Regions from separate parts of the Ensifer sp. ENS07 genome, predicted to be linked through region 3. Evidence: predicted binding sites of a transcription regulator. Region 3 holds the regulator's gene; each other region holds the start of a gene.
The links. Region 3 encodes LexA, which represses DNA repair genes until DNA is damaged. Its sites were predicted from a motif close to TGTTCNNNNTGTGTTCNG; they were not measured.
Positions count from the first base shown of each region.

Region 1: a site for LexA is predicted at 2,567-2,584, ahead of radA (DNA repair protein RadA). Genes of this name have one in related genera too.
Region 2: a site for LexA is predicted at 1,953-1,970, ahead of IB277_RS01460 (PA0069 family radical SAM protein). Genes of this name have one in related genera too.

Region 1 is NZ_JACVBE010000001.1:664,279-668,415, reverse strand. It holds gene IB277_RS03240 (AzlC family ABC transporter permease) at 1-224, opposite strand, end outside; gene IB277_RS03235 (AraC family transcriptional regulator) at 381-1,238, opposite strand; gene alr (alanine racemase) at 1,389-2,528, shown strand; gene radA (DNA repair protein RadA) at 2,678-4,081, shown strand.
Region 2 is NZ_JACVBE010000001.1:312,755-316,891, reverse strand. It holds gene IB277_RS01475 (4-(cytidine 5'-diphospho)-2-C-methyl-D-erythritol kinase) at 1-502, shown strand, start outside; gene moaB (molybdenum cofactor biosynthesis protein B) at 504-1,046, shown strand; gene IB277_RS01465 (glycosyl transferase) at 1,339-1,860, opposite strand; gene IB277_RS01460 (PA0069 family radical SAM protein) at 2,036-3,193, shown strand; gene IB277_RS01455 (ribonuclease HII) at 3,415-4,065, shown strand.
Region 3 is NZ_JACVBE010000001.1:1,321,835-1,325,971, forward strand. It holds gene IB277_RS06715 (hypothetical protein) at 1-15, shown strand, start outside; gene IB277_RS06720 (thermonuclease family protein) at 238-972, shown strand; tRNA gene IB277_RS06725 (tRNA-Cys) at 1,125-1,198, shown strand; gene IB277_RS06730 (hypothetical protein) at 1,396-1,737, shown strand; gene lexA (transcriptional repressor LexA) at 1,826-2,548, opposite strand; gene IB277_RS06740 (hypothetical protein) at 2,784-3,080, opposite strand; gene IB277_RS06745 (hypothetical protein) at 3,404-4,036, shown strand.

The sequences.
Region 1 (4,137 bases), 660 kb from region 3:
GAAGCGCTCATCAGCACATGGCGGATGTTGACGAGCAGTGCCGAAAAGCCAAGCGCCGCCCAGGACGCCGGATGCGTCCAGATATCCATCGCGACGAACTGGGACCCGCCGGCAAAGACCAGCGCGCTCATCAGCGCCACCTCGGCCGGCGCAAGTCCCTTGCTCGCCGCCACCGCACCGAACACGAGGCCGACCGGCATGACCGCGACGATCAGCGGCGTCATAGCAACGGCCGCGGCCCGAAATTCCTGGAACGCACTTCTTTCCTGCAACGTCCACGTCTCCATTCGCGCGATGCGCCGCCCTTCCACACAGGCGCGCGATCGCAATTGCCCGAGTGTTCTAGGACTCGGGCTGCGGATCGTCTTGAACGAAAGTGATCAGCCGGCGCGGAAGGCCCCAGGGGTGACGCCGGTGCGCGCCTTGAAATGACGGCTGAAATGCGCCTGGTCGGCAAAACCGCATTGATAGGCTGCGTCCACCGCCGACCAGCCGTGCCGCAGCAGTGTCTTTGCCGCCCGCACGCGCTTGTCGGTCAGGAACGCATGCGGGGTGATGTGGAACTCCTTGCGGAACGCGCGGATGAGGTGGGCGCGGCTGAGGCCGGCGACCTTCGCCAGTTCCTCGAGCCCGATGTCCTCGGCATAGTTTTCCGCCAGGAAGTCGCGCGCCCGGTGAACGGCCGATTGCTCGCGCGTTTCGATCGGCGTGATGATCGTGCTGCCGTGGCGCTCGAACATCGCGGCAAGCACCGCGAACATTTTTTCCTCCGCCTCGAGCGTCGCCCCCGACACTTCGAGCGTGCGGTGGGCCTGATGGAAGGAAAGAGCCAGGTCCGGCGCCTGCAAAACACGCTTGGAGAAGGATGGCGTGCCCTTGAAAGCGCGTCCGGTGACATCCTCGATGATGCTCACCAGCAGTTCGGCGCTCGGATAGACCATGCGATAGCGATAGCCGCTGCCGCCCGGATGACCGTCGTGAATTTCGTCGGGATTGATCAGATAAAAGTATCCGGGGCCGGCCTCCGAACGCTCGCCCTTGATCTTGCTGATCTGCGAGCCGGCCTCGATGGCGCCGATGCTGAAGGTTTCGTGCGCGTGCGGCGCAAATTCATGGGTGATGAAGGTCGCCGTCAGACATTCCATGCCCATGAAGCGGGAATCCCGCCAGAAGCGCGTGCGCTCGGCGCCCTCTATCGGCATGACATCGATGGCTTCTTCCTGCGAAATTGTCTGCATGGCAAAACCATAGTGCGCCTGCGCGGCTGCGTCTTGCACAAAAGTGCTCGTTTGCCTGGTCCATCCGCGAGGGCGCTACGACAGGGGAATATTTGCGACGCTCTGCGCTTGGCTGTATTGATCCTGGATCATCCACGCAGAGTGCCCGGCATGCTTCCTCCAGACTTCCTTTCCGCTTCCAACCGGCTCACGATCGATCTTGGCGCGCTTGTCGACAACTGGCGGGCCATGAACAAGCGCTCCGGCAAGGCGCGTGCCGCAGCCGTCCTCAAGGCGGATGCCTATGGCATCGGCATCGCGCAGGCGGCCCCTGCCCTCTATGCGGCCGGCGCCCGCGATTTCTTTGTCGCCAATGCCGAGGAAGGCGCAGCACTCCGTCCGCTTGCACCGGACGGCCGGATCTACATTCTCGCCGGGATGTGGCCGGGCAACGAGGCGCTGTTCTTCGACAACGATCTGGTGCCGGTCATCAACTCGGACGAGCAGCTGGCGGTGTTCATGGCCGCCCTTTCCGAGCGTGGCGACCACCCTTGCGTGCTGCATGTGGATACCGGCATGAACCGGCTCGGCCTTACGGTCGAGCAGGCCGTTGCGCTTGCGACAGACCCGGCGCGGCCGGCAAGCTTTTCGCCGGTGCTGATCATGAGCCATCTCGTCAGCGCCGACGATCCGGACCATCGGCTGAATGGCCTTCAACTCCGTCGCTTCCATGAGGTGTCGACTGCCTATGAAGGGGTCGATGCGAGCCTTGCCAACTCCGGCGGCGTCTTCCTCGGGCCCGACTATCATTTCGACCTGACCCGGCCGGGCATCGCCGTCTATGGCGGCGAGGCGGTGAACGACATCCCCAACCCGATGAAGCCGGTGGTGACCGCCGAAGCACGGATCATCCAGGTGCGCGACGTGGCCGCCGGCGGCACCGCGAGCTATGGCGCCTCTGCCCGCTTCGACCGCGACAGTCGCATCGCCACGGTGGCTGTGGGATATGCCGATGGCTATCACCGTTCCGTGTCCGGCGGCGGCGTCACGCTCAGGCAGGCAACGCCATCAGGGGCCTTCGGTTTCCTGCACGGCCAGAAGGTCCCGCATGTCGGGCGCGTCACCATGGACCTCAGTCTCTTCGACGTCACGGACCTTCCTGAAAGCGCGGTACGACCGGGTGATTACATCGAGCTCTTCGGCCGGCACATCGCCATCGACGATGTCGCGCGCGCCGGAGGGACGATCGGCTACGAGATGCTGACCAGCCTCGGCCGCCGCTATATCAGGCACTATATCGACAGCGTCTGACGCGCTCCTTCAGCTCATTTTTCGGTCATTCTTGCAGAAATTCACCTTTTGTTCCGCACTTTGCGGCATTATGTGACGATACAGGTGATTCTTTGCCGCCGACGTCCCCTCGCGACGTAGGCGGTCTCACATTCCGAAAGTCGATGCCGATGGCGAAAGCGCGTACCCAATTCATCTGCCAGAACTGCGGCACGATCCACACTCGCTGGGTGGGAAAATGCGAAGGCTGCGGCGAGTGGAACACGATCATCGAGGACGACCCGACGGCGGGCATCGGCGGCGGTCCGTCGCGCGCGCCGAAGAAGGGACGCCCGGTGGCGCTCACCACGCTCTCGGGCGAGATCGAAGACGCGCCACGCATCCAGACAGGCATCTCGGAACTCGACCGGGTGACCGGAGGCGGCTTCGTGCGCGGATCGGCGCTGCTCGTCGGCGGCGATCCCGGTATCGGCAAGTCGACGGTGCTGATGCAGGCAGCGGCAGCGCTCTCGCGCCGCAAGCATCGCGTCATCTATGTCTCGGGCGAAGAGGCTGTGGCGCAGGTGCGTCTTCGCGCCCAGCGGCTGGGGGCTGCCGACAGCGATGTGCTGCTCGCTGCTGAGACCAACGTCGAGGACATTCTGGCGACGCTGTCGGAAGGCAAGCGCCCGGATCTCGTGATCATCGATTCGATCCAGACGCTCTGGAGCGACATCGTCGATTCCGCGCCGGGCACGGTGACCCAGGTTCGCACCGGCGTGCAGGCGATGATCCGCTTTGCCAAGCAGACGGGAACCGCCGTCGTGCTCGTCGGCCATGTGACCAAGGAGGGCCAGATCGCCGGTCCGCGCGTCGTCGAGCATATGGTCGACGCCGTGCTCTATTTCGAAGGCGACCGCGGCCATCACTATCGTATCCTGCGCACCGTCAAGAACCGCTTCGGCCCGACGGACGAGATCGGCGTGTTCGAAATGTCGGACAAGGGCCTGCGCGAGGTCGCCAACCCGTCGGAACTGTTTCTCGGCGAACGCAACGAGAAATCGCCGGGCGCCGCCGTCTTTGCCGGCATGGAAGGCACCCGCCCGGTTCTCGTCGAAGTGCAGGCGCTGGTCGCCCCGACTTCGCTCGGCACGCCGAGACGCGCCATCGTCGGCTGGGATTCCGCACGGCTCTCGATGATCCTTGCCGTGCTGGAAGCCCATTGCGGCGTGCGGCTCGGCCAGCACGACGTCTATCTCAACATCGCCGGTGGCTACCGCATTTCCGAGCCGGCGGCCGATCTAGCTGTGGCTTCCGCACTGGTTTCATCGCTTGCCGGGCTTGCCCTTCCGGCGGATTGCGTCTATTTCGGCGAAGTCAGCTTGTCGGGTGCCATCCGGCCGGTTGCGCATACCGCACAACGCCTTAAGGAAGCCGAGAAGCTCGGGTTCTCCCAGGCGGTCCTGCCGTCCGCTTCGACCGAACTGCCGAAAAACGGCAATGGCCGCTGGAGCGAGATGGAAAGCCTGCCCGATCTGGTGGCGCGCATCGCGGGGTCGCGAAACGCGCTGAGACCGGTGGAGGACGAAGACTGAAAGATGCGGATGCCGCAGGCCGCCCTTTAAGGGCCGCAAACAGGCTGCAAATGCCC
Region 2 (4,137 bases), 1.0 Mb from region 3:
GATCGAACCCTCCCGCCTCGGCGCCATCGCGCTGCAGCTCGGGGCGGACGTGCCGATGTGTCTTGCCGGCACGCCACTGCTCGCGAAGGGGATCGGCGAGGACATTACGCCGCTTGCGGATTTCCCCGCGCTGCCGGTCGTGCTGGTGAATCCGCTCGTCGCCCTCTCGACTCCGGTTGTCTTCCGGGCCCTCGCCAACAAGACGAACCCGACGCTCGTTGCGCCTCACAGAGCCGGTACGGCGGCCGAGTGGATTTCTGCCATCGCCACGATGCGCAACGATTTGCAGCTGCCGGCAGAGGGCCTTGAGCCCGTGATCGGCACGGTCCGCAAGGCATTGACCGAAGCCGGAACGGCGCTCACGCGCATGTCGGGCTCGGGCGCCACATGCTTCGGCCTTTTCGACAGCGACGTGCGCGCGGCTGCGACAGCGCGCGCTCTTTCGGAGGCCTACCCCGGGTGGTACGTTCTCGCCTGCAGGACAGTGGGCAAAGGGAAATAGCATGGCCGGTATCGACGAAAAGCGTCCGTTCATTCCTGTCGGGATCGCCATCCTCACGGTCTCCGACACGCGCACGCGCGCCGACGACAAGTCGGGCGACACATTGGAAGCGCGGGTGCGTGACGCCGGCCATCGGCTTGAGGCGCGCGCCATCGTTTCCGACGACAAAACGAAGATCTACGACCAGGTGAAGGCCTGGACGCTCGATCCCAACATCGACGTGGTGATCACGACAGGTGGAACGGGCTTCACCGGGCGGGACGTGACGCCCGAGGCGCTGGAACCGTTGTTCGAGAAGCGCATGGACGGGTTCTCCGAAGTCTTCCACCGTATCTCCTTCGAGAAGATCGGCACCTCGACGATCCAGTCGCGCGCAACCGGCGGCGTTGCCAACGCCACCTTCATCTTCGTGCTTCCGGGCTCGCCCGGTGCCTGCCGCGATGCGTGGGACGGCATCCTCAAGCAACAGCTCGACTACCGGCACATGCCCTGCAATTTCGTGGAGATCATGCCGCGGCTCGACGAGCATCTGAAACGTAGCTGAAGAGCTTGGACCGTTCCGGCTTGGCCGACCTGTTACCTTAGTAACTGACGGTCGCTTCTCCTCTCGTTAGTCTCCCAGCGTTGACACAGCGAGGAACGACCGCCGCACGTTCTATTCCTCGCGCCGCAAGACCCTTCCGCCTCTGTCCCCCAGGCGGAATGCAATGTTGGATACGACGGGCAGCCAGAATGCTACCCGGATAGAAATCTGCCAAACAAGGTCATTTGAGAGCCGCTTGGAGGTGCCGTCCCCCGGGACTGGCACCTTTAATTTTGCGCGCGACGAACCGGCGTTACCGCCTGGCTTCGACGGCGACCCAGGCCGGAACAAGTTCGGTCGAAAGCTTGCGGACAGAGCGGACATTCGTCATGGCATCCAGGCCCGTATTGCCGCGGGCGGCCGCAAGAGCATCGTTCTTGCGCAGGAGAAAGCCTGTCTCCAGCGGCTTTCCCCGCCGGGTCAGCCGGCGGAAGAGAGGCATGCGATGGAGTCTCGAACCGGAGAAGCGGGCCGGTGCCTTGTTCATCGACACGTACTCGGCCAGTTCATCGATCCAGCGGCCGATCGGGCGGGCGCCCGGCTCCAGCAACATCAGCCATTCGCCACGCGCCGAACCCACCACATCGGCGAGATTCCAATCCCGGCAGAAACGGCATCCAGCGGCATCGGCCACATCGGACGAACCATCCTTCGAACCGTGATCGAGGATGATCACATCGCTGACCAGCCCCTCCACCGCGCCGGCAACCAACACAGCAAGCGTCTGCGCCAGTTCGGCTTCGTTGTCGCGGGTTTCCATAATGATCGTGAGCATGGTTTCTCGTAACGCATCGGCACGGCAATTGCTACATCCAGGACATCGACCGAAGCGGTGCCTTGATCGACAAAACCGAAATTCCAATTTTTTGTTCTTGAATTGTTCTCTCATTCGCGATAGGAAAATAATCAGAACAAAACGGGATCAAATATCTGATTCCGGGGAGATTCCAATGACCGAGCTGTCTCAGATCCGGCAGGGTGCTCTTGCGCCCGCCAACACGGCAGATGTGGCCGAAGCGATGATGAGCGCAACGGGCCTCCGGATCGACATCGATCGCCGCCGGGGGCGCGGCGCCGGGATCAACATGTCCGGCAGGTTCGAACCGCGCAGCCGCGAGACGTTCGACGACGGTTGGGAAAGCCTGGAGGATCTGCCGCCGTTCAAGACCGAGGTTCAGGTCGAGAAGCCGCGCACGGTGATCACGAGGAACGAGTCTCCCGACATCTCCTTCGACCGCTCGATCAATCCCTATCGCGGCTGCGAGCATGGTTGCATCTATTGCTTTGCCCGCCCCACGCACGCTTATATGGGCCTATCGGCCGGCCTCGACTTCGAAGCGAAGCTGTTTGCCAAGCCGGATGCACCGCGACTTCTGGAGCGCGAACTGGCGCGGCAAGACTACAAGGTGAGGCCGATCGCCATCGGCACCAACACCGACCCCTATCAGCCGATCGAGAAGGAGTGGCGCATCATGCGCCAGATCCTCGAGGTGCTGCGGGACGCCAACCATCCGGTCATGATCGTCACCAAATCAGCGATGGTCACCCGCGATATCGATATCCTGGCGCCGATGGCGGAAAAGGGACTGGTGCGCGTCGGCATCTCCGTCACGACACTCGACCGGAAGCTCGCCCGCACGATGGAGCCGCGGGCCTCTACGCCAAGCAAGCGGCTGGAGGCGATACGCATGCTTGCCGAAGCGGGCATCCCGGCCGGTGTTCTCGTTTCCCCTATCATTCCGGCGCTGAACGACCACGAGATCGAGCGCGTGCTCGAAGGAGCAAGGACAGCCGGAGCAACTGAAGCAAGCTATGTCCTGCTGCGGCTGCCGCTCGAGGTCAGCCCGCTCTTTCGCGACTGGCTGCTGCGCAATTATCCGGACCGCTACCGGCACGTCATGTCGCTCATCCGCTCCATGCGTGGCGGCAAGGACTATGACGCCGAATTCGGCAAACGCATGAAGGGCGCCGGCCCCTATGCGTGGCAGATTGGCCGCCGCTTCGACCTGGCGGTCAAGCGCCTCGGCTTCAACCCGACGCGCCGGCAGCTGCGCGACGATCTCTTCGTGCCGCCGCTCGGAACGGGGGTGCAGCTCTCGCTTCTTTGAAGGCTTTCCGGTCGCCTGGGTAGCCATCCCGCAATTTCGTAATCGGCGCGCGGCGAGAGATGATCGCCCCGCACCGCCAGGCGAACCCGATAGCGGGCGCCTCAGATTGCATAGCAGTTCCGGTGCCCCTTACCCGCCGTGGGCCCCGGTAATCCCCCGTCCGCCGCCGCACTCGGACCTGGGGGCTTGAAGAGAATCGGTCGATCATGCGAATTAGACTTATGTCTCGCAGATCGTCCGATTCTCCCCTTTTTCCCGATATCATCGAAGCGCCCGATTTCAATTTCGAGCTTTCGGCCAAGGGCGATGGCTTCTGGCCGGTCGCCGGAGCGGATGAGGCCGGGCGTGGGCCGCTCGCGGGACCGGTGGTCGCCGCCGCCGTCATCCTCGATCCGGACGCCATTCCCGCAGGCCTCGACGACAGCAAGAAGCTGACGGCGCAGGCGCGCGAAAAACTGTTCGAAGAAATCCTCGCCACGTCCGAAGTGTCGATCGCCTCGGCTTCGGCCGGCACGATCGACGCCACCGACATCCGCAAGGCAAGCCTTGAAGCCATGCGACGCGCCGTGGCCGGCCTGCCCTCGAACGCACGCTTCGTGCTCGTCGACGGCCGTGACGTGCCGCCCGGCCTCACCTGCCACGCCAAGGCGGTCGTCAAGGGCGATGCGCGGTCGCTGTCGATCGCCGCCGCTTCGATCGTCGCCAAGGTCACCCGCGACCGCATGATGGCCCGTGCCGATCTCGCACATCCCGGCTACGGCTTCGCGCTCCATGCCGGCTATGCGACGGTGACCCACCGTCGCGCCATCGAGACCCACGGCCCCTGCCCGCTGCACCGCATGAGCTTCCGGCCGCTGCGCCGGGACGACTAACCTTTGCGCAATCCCTGACCAGCGCTACGCAGGCGTTGTCGGTTCCGCTTCCGACATATCTCGTCAACAGCT
Region 3 (4,137 bases):
TCGAACGGCTCCTGAGGCGGACGCCGATTTAACGATCTTGTTGTCGAGGGCAGGGCGGTCGGCAGTTTTCGGTTCCTCGCGGCCGTCCCGTAGCAATTCCGAATCTCTCAACAAGGGCCGTGGCCGCGCAGGCGAATGACCGGTTCCTCGCGGTCTTCCCCTCTGTTGGGGTGCCCTCGAAAACTTTTCGGCAACCCATCAAACGCATAATGCGGTCTCGAATCAGGATGGGGACCGATGGCCAAAGCCACTACGAAACGTCGACGCCGCAGTTCGGGCCGAAGCACCAGCAAACAGGGCGGCATGGCGCCGTGGTATCTGGCCGCAGCGCTCACCCTTGGCGGCGTCATGGCCCACGACCATCGCGCCGAGTTGCGGCACTGGCCGGTGGTTTCCGATGTCATGGCCTTTGCATCGCGATCGGAAACGAAGCCGAAGCCTCAGCGCGCGGTTCCTGAAGCGCAGGAGCGCGTTGCGCAGCAGGCGGATAGGCACAAACCAAATCCGAAGCCCAACCCGGCGACGAAGGTTGTCCTGGCCGCCCCGGTGCCGTCGGTGAATGTCGGCGTCACGCCGCCAACCCCTCTCGTGCGGCCGAATGAAGAGGTGAAGACGGCATCCATCCGTACCGATCAGTTCTATTTTTGCGGCATTCGCAACGACAACTGCGTGATCGATGGCGCGACCTTCGTCTTCCATGGCGAGACGATCCGCGTCGCCGATGTCGATGCACCGCGAATCCGCCAGGCAAGCTGCGACAAGGAGCGTTCGCGCGGCTTCTACGCCAAGCAGCGCCTGCGCGAATTGCTGAATGCAGGCGACTTCAGGCTGATCTCGGCGGGAGGGCGATCAGATGCCAAGGCCGGCGAGAAACTGCGCCTGGTCACCCGCGGTGACCAATCTCTTGGACGTGTACTCGTTTCCGAGGGGCTCGTGCGGCCGTGGGAAGGGCGCCCGACGCCCTGGTGCTGAGATCAGCTGGGAGACGATCGGCGGACATCGTCGATCGTTCTGTGGAAAGTATCCGTCCTGCAATTCGACGGCGCGTTTTTCAGAAAATGCCTCTTGCGGTTTTTCTGCAATCATTCTAAATCCGCGCCAACGCTTGGTTATCCGAGCTGTGAGGCCTCGTGGCGGAGTGGTGACGCAGAGGACTGCAAATCCTTGTACCCCGGTTCAATTCCGGGCGAGGCCTCCAAAAATCTCACCTCGTTAAATTTGGTTTGGCGTTCTGCCTTAGGGCAGCGCGGTAAAATTCGCGACACGTCCGCGCAAGCCACGTCTCCTATGCCTCCGTCGGATCTTATCGCTTCGGTGAATTCGGTAGAGGGGGAACGATGACTCCGCTGAGATCAACCGCATCGGTAGCGTCCGTCAACATTAAGAACGGAGGCAATGGCATCAATGAAAAAGAGACTGATCCTGACGGCGTTGGCGTGTTTTGCGGCGACCGCTATGGAGGCGCGCGCGGACGACCTGGTTTTCCAGCTGAAGAACAACACCGGCGCGGTACTGACGAATTTCTATACGTCGCCGGTCGGCGTCAATGAATGGGAAGACGATGTTTTCGGTCGGCAGGTCCTGAACCCCGGCGAGAGCATGGAGATCACCATTGCCGACGGGCGGGACGTCTGCAAATACGACATGCGATTCGAATTCGAGGAAGGCTCGGCCCTCGATACGACCGAGGACACGCAGGATCTCTGCGAACTCGGCGAATACACGATCCACGAATAAGCGATCTGGATTTCAGGTCGCCTTAAATGGAAAGAGCCTCGCCACTTTCAGTGGCGAGGCTCTTTTGATTCGGCGTTCTGCCTGGAATTCAATGGTAGCGGCGGATCAGCCCGACGAGCTTGCCCTGGATTTTCACGCGATCCGGTCCGAAAATGCGCGTCTCGTAGGCGGGGTTGGCCGCTTCGAGCGCAATCGACGCGCCCTTGCGACGGAAGCGCTTCAGCGTCGCTTCCTCGTCGTCCACGAGCGCCACGATGATGTCGCCGGGATTGGCCGAGTTGCCGTTGCGGATGATCACCGTGTCGCCATCGAAGATGCCGGCCTCGATCATCGAATCGCCCTTTACTTCGAGGGCGTAATGCTCGCCGCTGCCGATCATGTCGAGCGGAACGGTAATGTCATGGGTGTTGTTCTGGATCGCCGAGATCGGCACGCCGGCAGCGATGCGGCCCATCACCGGGACGGAAACAGACGTGCTTTCGGCGACCGGCGCCGGCTTCGGCGTGGCAGGAGCGGCGGCCGGCGGCTTTCCGAGGCTGCCCTCGATCACGCTCGGCGAGAAGCCTCTGCGCGGCTGTTGCTGGCCGGCGGCGTAGGCTTCCGGAAGCTTGATGACTTCGAGCGCGCGCGCCCGGTTCGGCAACCGGCGAATGAACCCGCGCTCTTCGAGCGCCGTGATCAAACGGTGAATGCCGGACTTCGACGCCAGGTCGAGCGCATCCTTCATTTCATCGAAAGACGGCGGTACGCCCGACTCCTTCATGCGTTCGTGGATGAACAGAAGCAATTCCTGTTGCTTGCGGGTCAGCATGGCACGTCGCTCCAGAGGCGTGAAACAAATCAAGAACAGACACTATCTGTTCCATATGTGTTCCGCAAGTGCCTAAAATTCCGTGAATTCAGGCAATTGGCTGCTTCTGTGGGGGCGATTGGTCACTTTTGCGGGAGCGGGGCGGTTTTCGGCGACGGTTGCGTCCCAAAACAGCGCCGGGCAGGCCGGTCGCGCGCGTGATTCGAACGAATCGCGGCTCTCTTCGCGGAGAGACTTAAGTCGCTTGCGAGGCCGAGCAGGCGTCTTCGAACTCCTTCACCGTTTCGGCGCTGTTGTCTTCCGGAAGCACTGCGTCGGCCGCATCGGTCGCAACGGGCGTATCGCCGTCATAAACGAAGGACTGGATGTAGAACGCGAGCGCGCCCTTCCAAACATTGCGTCCATCGATCTGATGGCACGGCACGGCCCGTTCGAAATCGGTCTGGAGTTCATCCACCGTCGCGGCACTGAGCTTGACGTCAGGCATATTGGGCGATGCGACTATCGAAGCGAGAAGCAGGGCGGCAAGCACGGTGATCGTCCACTTGATGAAGGGGTGGGACTACGGGTTGGTAAACGATGTGAACCGCGCTTTCGTTCCGAAGTCCAGCAAGCATGGCGATCACTCTGCCATGTTCAACAGCTCTTTGCCCGCAGGCTGTGGCTGATTTGCGCCAGCCGCTCCATCTCAACCTCGTCTCGGCCGTTCTTCATGGACCGGCGCGGAGAATGCATCGGAGCTGCCAGCTTTCGCATCGGGCCTGGGGCGCGCAAAAATCCCTGCGGGGAAGGGCCTTCACCGTCTCGACAGGCCTCTAAAAAAAGATAACTTTGCGTGGAAAGTGGGGTGGTTGCATGCATAGATTGTCGTTGGTGGTGCTCGGCCTGTTGCTCACGGCTGGAGCGGCGTCTGCCGAAGAAGGGCGTTCGAATATCTGGAAACGGATCAACGCCTGGACGGTGGGATCCGATCCTTCCCTGGGAGGCTCGTGTTACGCGGCGACGAGCTATGACGCCGGCGCTATCCTTCGTATCGGCTTTTATCCGCGGGGATCGACGAACCTGGCGTTTCTTTCGATCGGCAATGCCGAATGGAAATCCATCGAGCCGCAGCGGGAATACGATGTTGCCTTGCAGCTCGACCGTGGTCGTCAGTGGCCGGCCGTTGCGTTCGGTGTTGATCTGACCGGCGCCAAGGCCCTTGTCGTCAACTTTTCCAACACCGACTTCTTTACCGAGTTCGTTCGCAAGAACACCTTGGCGCTGGCCTTCGAGGGGCGCGTCGTCGCGAGCCTCAGCCTGCGTGATTCGATGAAGGCGGTAAGCGAGATGTTCAAGTGCCAGGAGGCGGTGAGCGCCTTGATCCCGAATGGCGATCAGGGAGCGGCGAACGATCCCTTTGCGGGCGCCGGTGGCAATGCGCCGAACAACGATCCCTTTGCCGGCGGCGGCCAGACCAAGTCATCGAAAGATCCTTTCGCCATGTGATGGGCAGTCCGCTTGCCGCGGAGAGGTGAATATTCCTAAAATATTGCCTGGGATCGGCTAGGCACCCTCGACAGCGATGCGGGGACCTATCAAAATGCGGG